2 regions of the Isoptericola sp. NPDC057391 genome follow, and region 2 is predicted to be linked to the other one. Evidence: riboswitches for the same ligand, from Rfam matches in the RefSeq annotation. Region 2 holds a riboswitch; the other holds the start of a gene.
The links. Region 2 has a riboswitch for thiamine pyrophosphate ahead of thiO (glycine oxidase ThiO). Riboswitches for the same ligand answer to the same signal wherever they lie in the genome.
Positions count from the first base shown of each region.

Region 1 (7,955 bases), on a different contig from region 2:
GGAACGCCCGCGCGAACGACAGCAGCTGCCGCTGCCCCGCCGAGACGCGGCCGCCGCGCTTGTTGACGTCCGTGTCGTACCCGTCGGGCATGTCCATGATGAACTCGTGCGCCCCGACCGCCCGTGCGGCGGCCTCGATGTCCTCCTGCGAGGCGCCCGGCCTCCCGAGCGCGATGTTCTCCCGCACGGACCCGCTGAACAGGTACGCCTCCTGCGTCACCATCACCACGGCGCGCCGCAGGTCGGTCGTCGACAGGTCGCGCACGTCGACGCCGTCGAGCAGCACGCGGCCCTCGCTCGCGTCGTAGAACCGGGTCACGAGCTTGGCGAGCGTGGACTTGCCCGCGCCCGTCGTGCCGACCAGCGCGACCGTCTGCCCCGCCGGGAGCGTGAGGTCGAGGTCGGGCAGCACGACGGGGCCGTCGCCGTAGCGGAAGGTGACGTGGTCCAGCCGCAGGGCGCCGCGCGCGTGCGGCAGCGCCACGGGGCGGCGCGGCTCGACGACGGTCGGCTCCTCGGCCAGCAGGCCGGACACCTTCTCCAGCGCCGCCGTGGCGGACTGGAACGAGTTGTAGAACATGCCGAGCTGCTGGATCGGCTGGAAGAACCGCTTCACGTACAGCAGGGCCGCCACGAGCACGCCGACGTCGAGCGACCCGGAGTACACGCGCCACCCTCCCACCGCGAGCGCGGCCGCCACCGCGACGTTGCCGATGAGCACCAGCCCCGGCTGGTAGCGCCCGTTGAGGCTGAAGGTCTTCAGGTTGGCGTCGCGGTACTCCTCGCCGAGGCGGCCGTACTCCGCCTCGGTGGTCGACTCGCGGCGGAACGCCTGCACCGCGCGCATGCCCGTCATCGTCTCGACGAACTTCACGATGAGCCGCGCGGACGCGGTGCGCTGCTCGCGGTAGAAGACCTGCGAGTGCTTCTGGAACCAGCGCGTGAGGAACCAGGCGGGCACGAGCGCCACCGCGAGCACGAGGCCCGAGCGCCAGTCCAGCAGGAACAGGCTCAGCCCCGTGAAGACCATGAGCATGAGCGACGAGACGACGCCCGTGAGCCCGCCGTCGAGCAGCTCGCGCAGCGCCTCGAGGTCGGAGGTCTGGCGGCTGATGATGCGGCCCGACGTGTACGACTCGTGGAACTCGAGGCTGAGCAGCTGCGTGTGCCGGAAGACGCGCCGGCGCAGGTCGAGCAGCACGCCCTGGGCGATGCGGGCGGCCTGCCGCACGTAGGCGCCCGCGCACACGCCGCCGACCACCGCCGCGAGCAGGTAGGCGGAGCCGACGAGCACGAGGGTGCTCGCGTCGCCCGCCACGAGGTCGGGCACCGCGCCGTCGATGGCGAGCGAGACGAGCCACGGACCGGCGACCTGGCCGAGGGTCGAGACCACGACGAGGAGGCCGGCGAGGGCAAGCGAGCCGCGGCGCGGCCGCAGCATCTCCCCCAGCAGCCGCAGCGAACGGGAGCGGACGGCGCGCGACGCGTCCCTGTCGAGGCTGGTCGCGTCGTCGGCGGTCGCGTCGGTGGGCCGGCGGCGGGCGTCGGGCTGGGGCGTCGCGGGCTGGGGCGACGCGGGGGTGCTGGGGCGGCTCACCGCTGGGCCTCCTTCTGGTCCTGCTCGGTCTGTGCCTGCTCGGCCTCGTCGGCCTCTCGGGTGTCGGCGTGCTCGGCGCACTCCTCCCAGTCCTGCTCCAGGCTGGAGATGACGTGCCGGTAGTGGGCGTCGGTGGCGAGCAGGTCGCTGTGCGTGCCCACGGCCGTGATGCGGCCGTCCTGCAGGACGGCGACGCGGTCGGCGAGCGCCACGGTGGACGGCCGGTGGGCGATGACGAGGCTGGTCGTGCCGTCGAGGACGTCGCGCAGGCGCGTGGTGACGGCCTCCTCGGTCGCGACGTCGAGCGCGGACAGCGGGTCGTCGAGCACGAGGACCGCGGGGCGGGCCGCGATGGCACGTGCGAGCGCGAGCCGCTGCCGCTGCCCGCCGGACAGCGACAGGCCCTCCTCGCCGATGCGCGTCTCGACGCCCTGCGGCAGGTCCGCGACGAACCTGGCCTGCGCCACCTCGATCGCCTCGTGCAGCCGCCGCTCGCGCTCGGCCTCGGGCACGGCGTCGGGGCCGGCCTCGGGGACGCCGAGCAGCACGTTGTCGCGCACCGACGCCGAGAACAGCGTCGGGTCCTCGAACGCGACCGCGACGGCGCGGCGCACGTCGTTGCGCCGCATCCGCCGCACGTCCACGCCGTCGAGGAGCATCTGCCCCTCGGTGACGTCGAAGATGCGCGGCACCAGCATGGCGAGGGTGGACTTGCCCGAGCCGGTGAGCCCGACGAGCGCCGTCGTCGTGCCGACGGGGAGCTCGAGGTCGACGTGCTCGAGGACCGGGCGTGCCGAGTCCTCGTAGCGGAAGGTGACGTCGCGCAGCTCCACGTGCCCGCGCGGCTCGGGGGCGTCGACCGGGTCCGCGGGGTCGGCCAGGGGGTTCGGGGTCTCCATGACCTCGAAGAAGCGGTCGACGGCGGTGCGGGCATTGAGCGTCATCGACAGCGTCATGCCGAGGTCGACCACGGGGCCGTTGATGACCGCGGCCGTGAGGAAGAAGGCCACGAGGCTGCCGACCGTGACCTGCCCCTGGGCGGCGAGCACCGTGCCGAGGACGAGGCAGACGGCGAGCGTGGCCTCGGGGATGAGCTGCAGGGCCGTCGTGACGGTCGCCTGGTTGCCCGCCTTGCGGATCTCGGTCTGGCGCAGCTCCTCGGCCTGCCCGGTGAACGAGTCCAGGGCGTCGCGCCCGCGCCCGAAGGCCTTGAGGACGCGGATGCCGTGCACGGACTCCTCGACGGTGGTGGCGAGGTCGCCCGACTGGTCCTGGGACAGGCGCGCGATCACGCGGTAGCGGCGCGAGAAGCGGAACGCGATGACGGTGACCGGGATCGCGCCCGCGAGGTAGACGAGGCCGAGCCAGCCCGCGGTCGCCAACAGGATCCCGACGCCGACGACGATGGTCACGGTGCTCACGACCAGCTGCAGGAGACCGAAGATCAGCCAGCGGCGCAGCAGGCCGAGGTCGCCCATGATCCGGCTCAGCAGCTGGCCGCCGGGCCAGCGGTCGTGGAAGGCGACGGGCAGGTCCTGCAGGTGGCGGAACAGCGACATGCGCATCTCCGCCTCGATGCGGGTGCCCGGGTACATCACGAGGTTGCGCCGGAGCAGGACGAACCCGGCCTCCGCGACGCCGAGCACGAGCACGAGGAGGACGGGCACCGCGAGGGCGCCGAGGTCGCGGGCGGCCACGCCCTGGGCGAGCGGCCCCTCGACCAGCTCCTGCAGCACGCGCGGGATCGCCAGCGCGGCGAGGCTCGCGCCGAGCGCGGAGAAGAGGCCGCCGACCAGGCGCGGCACCGCCGGACGCACGTACGGGTAGAGCCGGCGCACCGACGCGATCGTCGAGAGCTCGGATCCCGCCGGGGCGACGGGAGCCGCGGCGGCGCCCGGACCGCCGGGCGGGTCCGCGGCGCGGCCCGGCGGGGTGCCGGGCGCGGCGGGTCGGTGGGGAGCGGAGGAGGCGGGGCTCCTCCTGGGACTGTCGGAGGGATCGGCGCGGCGGGCGCCTCGGCGGCTGCGCGAAGTGCGCTTCGTGTCGGGCATCACATCTATTCTGTCACTCACCCCCGACACGCTTGCCCCGGTCACGCGGTGTGCCGCCACCACGGGACATCGCTTACCCCCGCGGGATCCCGCCGTCGTGCACGACGGCGGGCCCCGGGGCGGGCCGCACCGGGCCGGTCAGGCGACCGCGACGCGCTCGACGGTCGGCACGCCGGTCTGGTCGAAGAACGCCAGCTCGTGCTCGCACGCCGCGTGGAACGCCGTCGCCATCCGGTCCCGGGTGGCCCCGTCGGCGGCCGCGGCGACGCGCCGCAGGATGGCGACCGCCTCCCGCGTCGCGTCCGCGAACGCGTCGTCCGCGTAGGTGCCCAGCCAGGCCGCGTACGGGTGACCAGGGTGGTTGCGGGCGGCCAGCCGCTCCCCCACGTCCTGGTAGATCCAGTAGCACGGCAGGACGGCGGCCACGAGCGTCGCGTAGTCGTCGCCGGCCGCGCGCAGGTGGTCGAGGTACGCGGCCGTCGTCGCGCTGGCGGGCACGTCCTGCGGCTCCCCTCCCAGCCAGCGCGTGTGCAGGTCGAGCTCCGTCACCAGGGCGCCGTGCGCGCCGCCGGCCCAGAACGCCTGCTCGGCCCGCGTGGGCGCGAGCTCGCTCGCCCGTGCGAGGCAGCGCGCGTAGTCGCGCAGGTAGAGCGCGTCCTGCTCCAGGTAGGTGCGGAAGTGGTCGGCGTCGAGCGTCCCGTCGCCCAGCGACCGCACGAACGCCAGGTCGTCGATCGCGGCGCGCACGCCCGCGGCCTCGGCCCACCACCGGGCGACGACGTCCTCCCCGGCGACCTCCCCGGGCGCGCCCGGAGTGCTCGCCGGGGACGGCACGAGCGGCTCGGCGCCGCCCGCACGCAGCCCCACCAGGTGGTCGACGGGGCCGTTCCCGCCGCCGACGCGCAGCGCCTCCCCCGCCCGGATCGCCGCGGTCAGCCACGCCTTCGTGCTGCGCAGCGCCTGCGCCCAGTCGCCCGTGCGCGCGAACCGCGTGGCCAACCCGCTGGACAGCGAGCAGCCGGTGCCGTGGGTGGACCGGCTGCGCAGCCGCGGCCCGGGGAGCTCCACCAGGACGCCGTCGGGGCCGACGAGCGCGTCCGGGGCACCCGGGCCCCAGTCGCTCTCGGTACCCTCGGCGGCCGCGCGCCCGGCCTCCAGGTGCCCGCCCTTGGCCACCACCAGGACCCCGTGCCGGGCGGCCAGCCGCCGCGCCTGCTCGAGGGCCGCGGGCCAGTCCGCGGCGAGGGGCTCCTGCGCGAGGACCGCGAGCTCGGGCAGGTTCGGCGTCACGACGTCCACCCTCCCGAGGAGGTCCCGCACGGCCCGCTCGGCGTCGGGGTCGAGCAGCCGGTCCCCGCTGGTCGCCACCATCACCGGGTCCAGCACGACGGCGGGGCGCGCCGCCGTCGCGGGCCGGGACTCGGCGGGACGGTCGCGCGGCAGGCCGTCGAGCCAGGCGGCCACGGCGCGGGCCACCGGGGCGGACGCGAGCATCCCGATCTTCACGGCGTCGACCGCGACGTCGTCGGTGACCGCCTCGAGCTGCGCGGCGAGGACCGCGGCGGGCGGCACGTGCACGTCGCGCACCCCCCGCGTGTTCTGCACGGTCAGGGCGGTGACGGCCGCCATCCCGTACCCGCCCGCGGCCGCGATCGACTTGAGGTCCGCCTGGATCCCGGCACCCCCCGACGGGTCGGACCCGGCGACCGCCAGCACGCGAGGGCGGGTGCCCCGCGTCGCGGTCGGTGGCTCCGTGCGCGCCGCGGCGGGAGCAGGGACGGTGGTGCCGGCGGGGCCGGCGGAGCTGTCTTCAGGTGCGCGCGCACTCATGTCGACATCCCTTCGCTAGTACGAGCTAGATCAGGTTCGACGGGTGTGATCTCAGCGCCCGAAGGCCGGCCGCGACGATGTCGCGGCGACGGCCGGTCGGGACGCACCCCGTGTCGTGCCGCCCACCGTAGCCCAGGTCCGCGCGGGCGTCGGCCGACGTCCGGCTCGCGTGTCGGGCCCCGCCTCGCCCCGCTGCGAGACACCTGCCAGGCGGGGACCCGACTCTTCCGCCGCCTCCCCGCAGCCCCCGCGCGGCGCGGTAGGGTGCGGGGGTGCCCGTGGTCGTCCGTCGTGTGCGCGAGCTCCTCGTCGCCGGCACGACGCTCAGCATCGCGGCCGCCGCCCACCTGCTGGCCGGCGGCTCGCTCCCCGGGGCATCCCTCGCCTGGCTCGTCGTCGTGGCGCTCACGGCACCCCTCGCGGTGTGGACCGCCCGGCGCCGTCTGACGCTCCCCCGCCTGCTTCCCGCGATGGTCGCGCTGCAGCTCGTGCAGCACACGGCCCTGTCCGTGCTCGGCGCGGCGGGCGCGGGGGCCGCTGCCTCGACGCCGCCCTCGACGCCGCTCTCGACGGTCGGCGCCGCGGCCGACGGGCACGCCCTGCACGCGCTGGGCCCGGGCTCCCTCGCGCCCGCGACGGGCGGCGGGCTGCACCTGCACCACGGGGACGACGCCGGGACGACGTCCTGGATGCTCGCCGCGCACGCGGCCGCGGTGCTGCTCACCGCGCTGCTGCTCGCCGCCGGCGACCGGGCGGCCGTCAACGTCGCGGAGCACCTGCGCCACGTCGCGGTGCTCGTGCGGGGCCCCGCCGCTCCGCCCGTCGTCCGCGAGACCGCCGTCGTCGGCGGGCGCACCTGGCGCCCCCGCCGGACCCGCGCCCTGCGGCGCACCCCGCCACGAGGACCCCCGCTGCTCCCGGGCGCCCTCGCGCGCGCCGCCTGAACCTGCCCTGGTCCGCCGTCGGACAAGGGCGGGTCCCTCGTCGTCCGACGACCACCGACCACCCCTGACAGCCAGGAGCAGTAGACCCATGTCCAGGACCATTCCTGCCCGCACCCCTGCGCGCACCCCGAGGCGCCTCGCCGGCGCCGCCGCCCTCGCCCTGCCGGCCCTCGTGCTCGGCGCGGCCGCCGCCTCCGCGCACGTCACCGTGACTCCCGACGCCGCCGAGGCCGGGTCGTACGCCACCCTCACCTTCAAGGTCCCCAACGAGTCCGCCGAGGCCTCGACCACCGCGGTGAAGGTCGACCTCCCCACCGACACCCCGTTCACCAGCGTGTCCGTCGAGCCCGTCCCGGGCTGGACCGCGAAGGTCACCCAGGCGCCGCTGCCCGAGCCGGTCGAGGTGCACGGCACCACCGTCACCGAGGCGCCCGCGAGCATCGAGTGGACCGCCGACGACGCCGACGCCGGCATCGCGCCGGGCGAGTTCCTCCGGTTCACGGTGTCGGCCGGCGCCGTCCCGGACGGCGTCGAGGCGCTCGCGCTGCCCGCCACCCAGACGTACTCCGACGGCGAGGTCGTCGCCTGGGACCAGGTGGCGTCCGGCGACGCGGAGCCCGAGCTCCCGGCGCCCGTCCTGCAGGTCGTGCCGGCCGACGCGGACGACGACCACGGCACGGCGTCCGCGGCCGGCGAGGCCGCCGACGGGTCCGCCGGCGCGGCGACGGACGCGACGACGTCCGGCGACGACCCCGGCACGCTCCCGCTCGCGCTGGGCGCGGCCGGGCTGGGCCTCGGCCTGGTGGGCGCCGTCACCGGCGTGGTCGCCCTCGCCCGCACGCGCGCCGCGGCCCCGGCGGGCTCCTCCGGCGCCACCTCCGACGACACGGGGCGCCGGTGAGCGCCCGGGGCGGCCGCGCCGCGCGACGCGCCCTCGCCGCGACCGGGTCGCTCGCCCTCGCCCTCGGCCTCGGCACGGCCGGGGTCGTCGGGGCGGCGGCGCCCGCGAGCGCCCACAACGTCGTCGTCGGCACGTCGCCGGCCTCGGGGTCGACCGTGACCGAGCCTCCGGAGTCCGTCGACGTGACGTTCGACGACGTGGTGCTCGACCTGTCCGCCGAGGGCTCCAGCACGGTCGTCACCGTGACGGACGCCGACGGCACCGACTACGCGACCGGGTGCCCGACGACGCAGGACCGCACCGTGTCGGTGCCCGTCGCGCTCGGCGAGGCCGGCGAGTACACGGTCGACTGGCGGATCGTGTCGGCCGACGGGCACCCGACCAGCGGCGGGTTCTCCTTCACCTACGACCCGCCCGCCGGGGCCGAGGCCGCCGCCCCCGCGGCGGACGCGACACCGTGCGCCCCGGCCGGGACCGCCGAGGACGACGGGTCGGACGGCGCGTCCGGCGCTGCGGCGGACGGCGCGGCGGAGGGTGCGTCAGACGGTGCGTCCGCCGGGGACGCCGGCGCCTCGGAGCTGGTCGTGGTGCTCGGCATCGCGGGCGGCGTCGTCGTGCTCGCCGGCGCGGCC
Region 1 is NZ_JBHVBO010000113.1:6,113-14,067, forward strand. Features, by position in the region: gene ACFUVW_RS14120 (ABC transporter ATP-binding protein) at 1-1,597, opposite strand, end outside; gene ACFUVW_RS14125 (ABC transporter ATP-binding protein) at 1,594-3,435, opposite strand; gene ACFUVW_RS14130 (bifunctional hydroxymethylpyrimidine kinase/phosphomethylpyrimidine kinase) at 3,787-5,478, opposite strand; TPP riboswitch at 5,469-5,599, opposite strand; gene ACFUVW_RS14135 (hypothetical protein) at 5,751-6,422, shown strand; gene ACFUVW_RS14140 (YcnI family protein) at 6,511-7,323, shown strand; gene ACFUVW_RS14145 (copper resistance protein CopC) at 7,320-7,955, shown strand, end outside.
Region 1: another riboswitch for thiamine pyrophosphate. It lies ahead of ACFUVW_RS14130 (bifunctional hydroxymethylpyrimidine kinase/phosphomethylpyrimidine kinase); the one in region 2 lies ahead of thiO (glycine oxidase ThiO).

Region 2 (7,091 bases):
CGTTCATGACCGTGTCTCGCGTCGGGTCGTCCTGGGCGAGCTCGGCGTAGGTCTGCCCGCCCGAGGCCTCGAGGGCGTGCTTGTTGATCACCTCTGCCTGTGCGTAGGCGGTGAACGGGCCGGACACCTTCTGGCCGGCGAACATGCTCGCGTCCTCCGAGACGGTGATCTGCTCGTCGGCGAGCGTCTGGGAGACGATGACCCACACGCCCAGGCCGGCGAGGATCATGACGATGCCCGCGATGACGGTGACCAGGCCGATCCCACGGACGCCCTTGGCCGGATGGACGGTGACCGTGCTCGACATGTCGCACCTCCTGGGTGGGCCTGATGCGCGTGCTCCGAGTACCGCTCTTCGCACGGTAGCGCCACCGCGCGGGTTCGGCTCGGCGAAGCCGCAGGTGGTCGGCTGCATCCCGATGGCAGGATGACCCGGTGCGCATCGTCCACGTGTCCGACTCCTACCTCCCGCTGCTCGGTGGCATCGAGACCCAGGTGGCCCGGCTCGCGCACCGGCAGGCGGAGGCCGGGCACGACGTCCAGGTGATCACCACGACGCCGGGCGCGCCCGGCGAGCACGGCGTCACCACCCGGCCCGACGGCGAGGGCGTCGTGGTGCACCGTGTCGCCGCCCGCGTGCCGGGCGGCTACCCCGTCCACCCGCGCTCGACGGCGCACGTGCTGGCGCGGCTGCGGGCCCTCGAGGCCGAGGGGCGCCGCCCCGACGCCGTGCACCTGCACATGGGGGTGCTCGCCCCCACCGTCGAGCTGGCGCTGCGCCCGGTGACCCGGCTCGGGCTGCCCGCGCTGCTCACGGTGCACAGCGTGTGGGGCGGCTGGGAGCGCGCGTTCGCCGCGCTCGACCGCGTGACCCGGTGGGCGGCATGGCCGGTGCAGTGGTCGGCGGTGAGCGGGCTGACGGCGGACCCCTTGCGGCGCGTCGTCGGGCGGCGGCTGGGCCCCGACGCCGCGGCGGAACGCGTGTCGGTGCTGGGCAACGGCATCGACGTGGAGGCCTGGCGGCTGCCGCGCGTCGAGCGCGACGAGCGGGCGGAGGGGCGCGAGGTGCACGTCGTGTCGGCCACCCGGTTCGCGCCCCGCAAGCGGGTGCTGCCGATGCTCGAGGCGATCGCCGCCGCAGCGGAGAAGGCCCCCGGGCGGCTGGTCGCGACGATCGGCGGCGACGGGCCGCAGCTCGCCGAGGCCCGCCGCTGGGTGCGGGAGCGCGGCCTGGCGGACACGGTGCGGCTCGTCGGCCGCCTCTCCCCGACCGAGCTCAAGCGCCTCTACATGCGCGCCGACGTCTTCGTCGCCCCGGCCGTGCAGGACGCGTTCGGCATCGCGGCCCTCGAGGCCCAGGCGGCCGGCCTCGCCGTCGTCAGCCGGTCGCAGTCGGGCGTCGCGGAACGCCTGGTCGACGGGCGCGACGCCCTCCTCGTGGACGACGACGCCGCGATGGCCGACGCCCTCGTCCGCCTCGCCGACGACCCCGCGCTGCTCGACGCGATCATCGCGCACAACCGCTCCGCGGAGCTCGCGACGTCCTGGCCGCGCGTGCTCGCCGACGTCGACGCCGCGTACCACAGGGCCGCAGCGCTCACCCGCTGACCGACGGGCCGGCGTCGGCCCTGGTCATGCACCGATCGGTGCCTCGGCGTATCAGTACCCCAGACGGGTGCCTCGTCACACCATGACCGGCGACGAGGGGATCGCCGGCTGACGTGAGGAGCGACGATGACCATCACGACACGCACCCGCACCCGCCGCGCACGGCTCGCCGCCGTCGTCGGGGGGCTCGCGGCGATCGCGGCCCTGGGCATGACCGCCCCGGCCGCCACCGCGGCGCCCGACGACGGCACCGCACCCGTCCAGGTCGAGGCGGTGACCAGCGAGACGCCGGTCATGGTCGAGGACCTCAAGATCTCGAAGGCTGCGGCCGCCACGACGTGGTACTGCGCGGTGAAGGACGGCACCTTCGGCTGTCAGGACGCGAAGCCGGGCACCGGCCTCGTGGTGGCCCGCCTGTATCAGTACAAGAACTTCAAGGGCTACCAGATCGTCGTCTTCAACCCGAAGTACCGCGTCGGCTGCACGGCGGGCACGGGCGACAACGAGGGCGGCGCCAACCTCGGTCACGAGAACGCCATCAGCTCGGTGAAGACGTACAACCACTGCGACGTACGCCTCTACAACGGCTACAACAAGACCGGGGCGCACACCCGCTTCATCGACAGGGACAGCGACCTCGGGGCGTTCGACAACCGCGCCAACTCCTACCGCATCTCCTGACGCATCCACCGACGGGAACGGGCGGCGGGCACCTCAGCCGCCGCCCACCCGTGTCGGCGGGGGCGTGACCACACTCACTCCCACTCGATCGTGCCCGGGGGCTTGCTCGTCACGTCGAGCACCACGCGATTGACCTCGCTCACCTCGTTGGTGATGCGCGTGGAGATGATCGAGAGCACGTCGTAGGGCAGGCGCGTCCAGTCGGCCGTCATGGCGTCCTCGGAGGACACCGGGCGCAGCACGATCGGGTGGCCGTAGGTGCGGCCGTCGCCCTGCACGCCGACGGAGCGGACGTCGGCGAGCAGCACGACGGGGCACTGCCAGATCTCGTCGTCCAGGCCGGCCTTGGTGAGCTCGGCGCGCGCGATGGCGTCGGCCTTGCGGAGCGTCTCGAGGCGCTCGGCGGTGACCTCGCCGACGATGCGGATGCCGAGGCCGGGGCCCGGGAAGGGCTGGCGGGAGACGATCTCCTCCGGCACGCCGAGCTCGCGGCCCACGGCGCGGACCTCGTCCTTGAACAGGGTGCGCAGCGGCTCGACGAGCTCGAACTGCAGGTCGTCGGGGAGGCCGCCCACGTTGTGGTGGCTCTTGATGTTGGCCGCGCCCTCGCCGCCGCCGGACTCGACGACGTCGGGGTAGAGCGTGCCCTGCACGAGGAACTTGACCTCCTCGCCGTGCTCGCCGGCCTCGGCGACGATGTCGCGCTGCGCGTCCTCGAACACGCGGATGAACTCGCGGCCGATGATCTTGCGCTTCGTCTCCGGGTCGCTCACCCCGGCGAGGGCGGACAGGAACCGCTCCTTCTCGTCGCGGATGATGAGCTTCACACCCGTGGAGGCGACGAAGTCGCGCTCGATCTGCTCGACCTCGCCCTCGCGCAGCAGGCCGTGGTCCACGTGGACGCAGGTGAGCTGGTCGCCGACGGCGCGCTGCACGAGCGCGGCGGCGACGGCGGAGTCCACGCCGCCGGACAGCGCGCAGATGACGCGCGCGTCGCCGACCTGCGCGCGGATCGCGGCGACCTGGTCGGCGATGACGTTGCCGGGCGTCCAGTCGGGCTTCAGGCCGGCGCCCTCGTAGAGGAACTTCTCCAGCACGGCCTGGCCGTGGGCGGAGTGCTTGACCTCGGGGTGCCACTGCACGCCGTACAGGCGGCGGCCGGTGTCCTCGAACGCGGCGACGGGCGAGCCGGACGACGTCGCGAGCACCTGGAAGCCCTCGGGCGCGGCGTGCACGGAGTCGCCGTGGCTCATCCAGGTGGTCTGGTGGTCGGGGGTGCCGGCCAGCAGCACGCCCGCCTCGCACACCTCGACCTCGGTGCCGCCGTACTCCCGCTGCCCCGTCTGCGCGACGGTGCCGCCGAGCGCCTGCGCCATCGCCTGGAAGCCGTAGCAGATGCCGAGCACCGGCACACCGGCCTCGAACAGGGCCGGGTCGACGAACGGCGCGCCCGTGGCGTACACCGACGACGGGCCGCCCGACAGGATAATGGCCGCCGGGTCCTTGGCGAGCATCTGCTCCGTGGTGAACGTGTGCGGCACGATCTCGGAGTAGACGCTGGCCTCGCGCACGCGGCGCGCGATGAGCTGCGCGTACTGGGCGCCGAAGTCGACGACGAGCACGGGACGCGGCGTGGGCGCCAGGTCGGCGGTGGTGGGGGTGTCGGTGGCGGGAGACGTCACCGAGCCATCGTAGCCGCCGGACGACCCCGCTCCCCGGCCCGTCCCACGGGTCACGCGGTGGGGTAGGTCACCTCGACGCGGCACGTGCGCCGGCGTCGCTCAGGCCAGCCGCTCCCGCAGCTCGCGCGCCGCGCGCTCGGGGTCGGGAGCCTGCGTGATCGCCCGCACGACGACGATGCGGGTGGCACCGGCGTCGAGCACGTCGTCCAGGCGCTCGGCGTCGACGCCGCCGATGGCGAACCACGGCGTCGTGGGGCGGGTCGCGGCGACCTCGCGCAGCAGGTCGAGGCCGACGGCCGCGCGGCCGGGCTTGGTGGGCGTGGCCCACAGGGGGCCGACGCAGAAGTAGTCGACGTCCGGGTCCGCCTCGGCCTCGGCGGCCTGGGCCGCCGAGTGGGTGGACCGGCCCAGCACGGGCGCCGCGCCGAGCAGGGACCGCACGGCGGGCACGGGCAGGTCGCGCTGGCCCATGTGCACCACGGGCGCCCCGGCGACCTTGGCGACGTCGGCCCGGTCGTTCACCGCCCAGAGCGCGTCGTGCTCGGCGGCGACGCGGGCCACGACCTCCTGCAGCTCGAGCTCGCGCGCGACGTCGAGCGACTTGTCCCGCAGCTGCACGACGTCCACGCCGCCCGCGAGCGCCGCGTGCAGGAAGTCCTCCAGGTCGCCCCGCTCCTCGCGGGCGTCGGTGCACAGGTACAGGCGGGCGTCGGCGAGGCGGGCGTCGGCGAGGCGAGCGCGGGCCGCGTCGGCAGCGGGCGTGGTCGTGGTCACGCCGGCCAGGGTAACCACGGCCCGGGTTACAGTGGCCGCGCACGGGAGCCCCGCTCGGGGCTGAGAGGGCGTAGGAGCCGACCGTCGAACCTGATCTGGGTCATGCCAGCGAAGGGAGCGCACATGCCCACCTCTGCACCCGCTCCGGGATCCGTTCCCGCGGGCGCCTCCGCCCGCGACGTCGTCGTGGTGGGCGGTGGGATCGTCGGCCTCGCCGTCGCCTGGCGGGCCGCGGACGCGGGGCTGTCCGTCACGGTGCTCGACCCGTCGCCCGGCGACGGCGCCACCCGCGCGGCCGCGGGGATGCTCGCCGCCGTGAGCGAGGCCGACTTCGGCGAGCGGGAGCTCACCCGCCTCAACGTCGCGTCGGCCGCCCGCTGGCCCGCGTTCGCCGCCGACCTGACCGCGGCGACCGGTCACGACGTCCCGCTGCTGCGCGCCGGCTCGCTCGCCGTCGCGTACGACGCCGACGACCTCGCGCTGCTGCGCCGCGTGCTGGCGCTGCACCGGGGGTGGGGGCTCGCCTCCGCGGAGGTCTCCGTGGCCGACGCGCGCCGGCGCGAGCCGTACCTCGGGCCGCGGCTCGCCGGGGCGGCCGTCGTCGACGGCGACCTGGCCGTCGACCCGCGCGCCGCGCACGCCGCGCTGTGCGCGGCCCTCGGCCCCGCCCTGGTCCGTCGCGCCGCGGTGCGCCTCGAGCGCGACGCCGCGGGCCGGGTCGTGGCGGTGCACGACGACGCCGGCACGCGGCACGCCACGGGCGCCGTCGTGCTCGCGACCGGCCACGGCGCCACGCCCTCGCTGCTCGACGCCGTGCCCGAGGTCCGCGTCCCGGTGCGCCCCGTCAAGGGGGTCACGCTGCGCCTGGACGCCGGCCCGGAGCTCGCGCTGGAGCACGTGGTGCGCGGCACCGTGCAGGGCCGGCCGGTGTACGTCGTCCCGAGGGCCCCGGGCTCCGGCGCGGGGCCGGGCAGCGGGCCGGGGCACCGCGAGGTCGTCGTGGGGGCCACCAGCGAGGAGCGCCCCGACGACCGGCGCGCCGAGGCCGGCGGCGTGTTCGCGCTGCTGCGCGACGCCCGCGCGCTCGTGCCCGGGATCGACGAGGCCGCGCTCGTCGACGTCACCCCGCGCGCCCGCCCGGCCACCCCCGACAACCTGCCGCTGGTCGGCGCCAGCGCCGTCCCGGGCCTGCTCGCCGCCGTCGGGCACGGCCGCAACGGGGTGCTGCTCGCGCCGGTCACCGCCGACGCGGTCGTGGCGGAGGTGACCGGAGCGCCTCCCCCCGACGCGGCGCTGTCCGCCGCCGACCCACGACGCTTCGCGCCCGCCGGCCGTCCCGCCGACAGACCACTCCCCGAAGGAGCCGCCCGATGACCGCCACCCCTGCCGTCCGCACCGCCGTCGTCAACGGCGAGGCCTATCCGCTCGACGGACCGCACGGCGACGGCGTCGAGGCCGTCGTCGCGGCCCTCGTCCCCGCGTTCGTGGCGGACGGCTCCGTCCAGGGCATCGCCGTCGCCGTCAACGACGCCGTCGTGCCCCGCGGACTGTGGGCCGGCACCCGGATCGCGCCCGGCGACCGGGTCGAGATCGTCACCGCCGTCCAGGGCGGCTGACCAGGATGCACGGAGAAGACATGACCAGCCCGACCAGCACCATCACCCTCGTCGACCCGCTCGTGGTCGCGGGCACCGAGATCGGCTCGCGCCTCGTCATGGGCACGGGCGGCGCGTCGAACCTCATGACGCTCGAGGACGCGCTGGTCGCGTCCGGCACCGGGCTCACGACGGTCGCGATGCGCCGCGTCGCGGTGCGCCCCGGCGGCACGGGCGCGGAGGACGGCGGCATCTGGGGCCTCCTGGAGCGCCTCGGCATCCGCGCCCTGCCCAACACGGCGGGCTGCTTCTCGGTCGCCGAGGCCGTGCTCACGGCGCAGCTCGCGCGCGAGGCCTGCGGCACCGACTGGGTCAAGCTCGAGGTCATCGCGGACGACGTCACCCTGCTGCCCGACCCGATCGGCCTCGTCGAGGCGGCCGACCGGCTGGTGCGCGACGGGTTCGTCGTCCTGCCCTACACCAACGACGACCCGATCCTCGCCCGGCGGCTCGAGGATGTCGGGTGCGCCGCCGTCATGCCGCTCGGCGCCCCCATCGGCACCGGCCTGGGCGTGCTCAACCCGCGCAACATCGAGGCGATCGCCGCCGCCGCGCGCGTGCCGGTCATCCTCGACGCCGGGGTGGGCACCGCGTCCGACGCCGCCCTCGCGATGGAGCTCGGCTGCGACGGCGTGCTGCTCGCCACCGCCGTCACGCGCGCCGCCGACCCGGTCCGCATGGCGCACGCCAT
Region 2 is NZ_JBHVBO010000188.1:217-7,307, reverse strand. Features, by position in the region: gene ACFUVW_RS17910 (hypothetical protein) at 1-307, opposite strand, end outside; gene ACFUVW_RS17905 (glycosyltransferase family 4 protein) at 436-1,608, shown strand; gene ACFUVW_RS17900 (hypothetical protein) at 1,735-2,289, shown strand; gene guaA (glutamine-hydrolyzing GMP synthase) at 2,364-3,971, opposite strand; gene thiE (thiamine phosphate synthase) at 4,071-4,745, opposite strand; TPP riboswitch at 4,777-4,879, shown strand; gene thiO (glycine oxidase ThiO) at 4,869-6,119, shown strand; gene thiS (sulfur carrier protein ThiS) at 6,116-6,361, shown strand; gene ACFUVW_RS17875 (thiazole synthase) at 6,382-7,091, shown strand, end outside.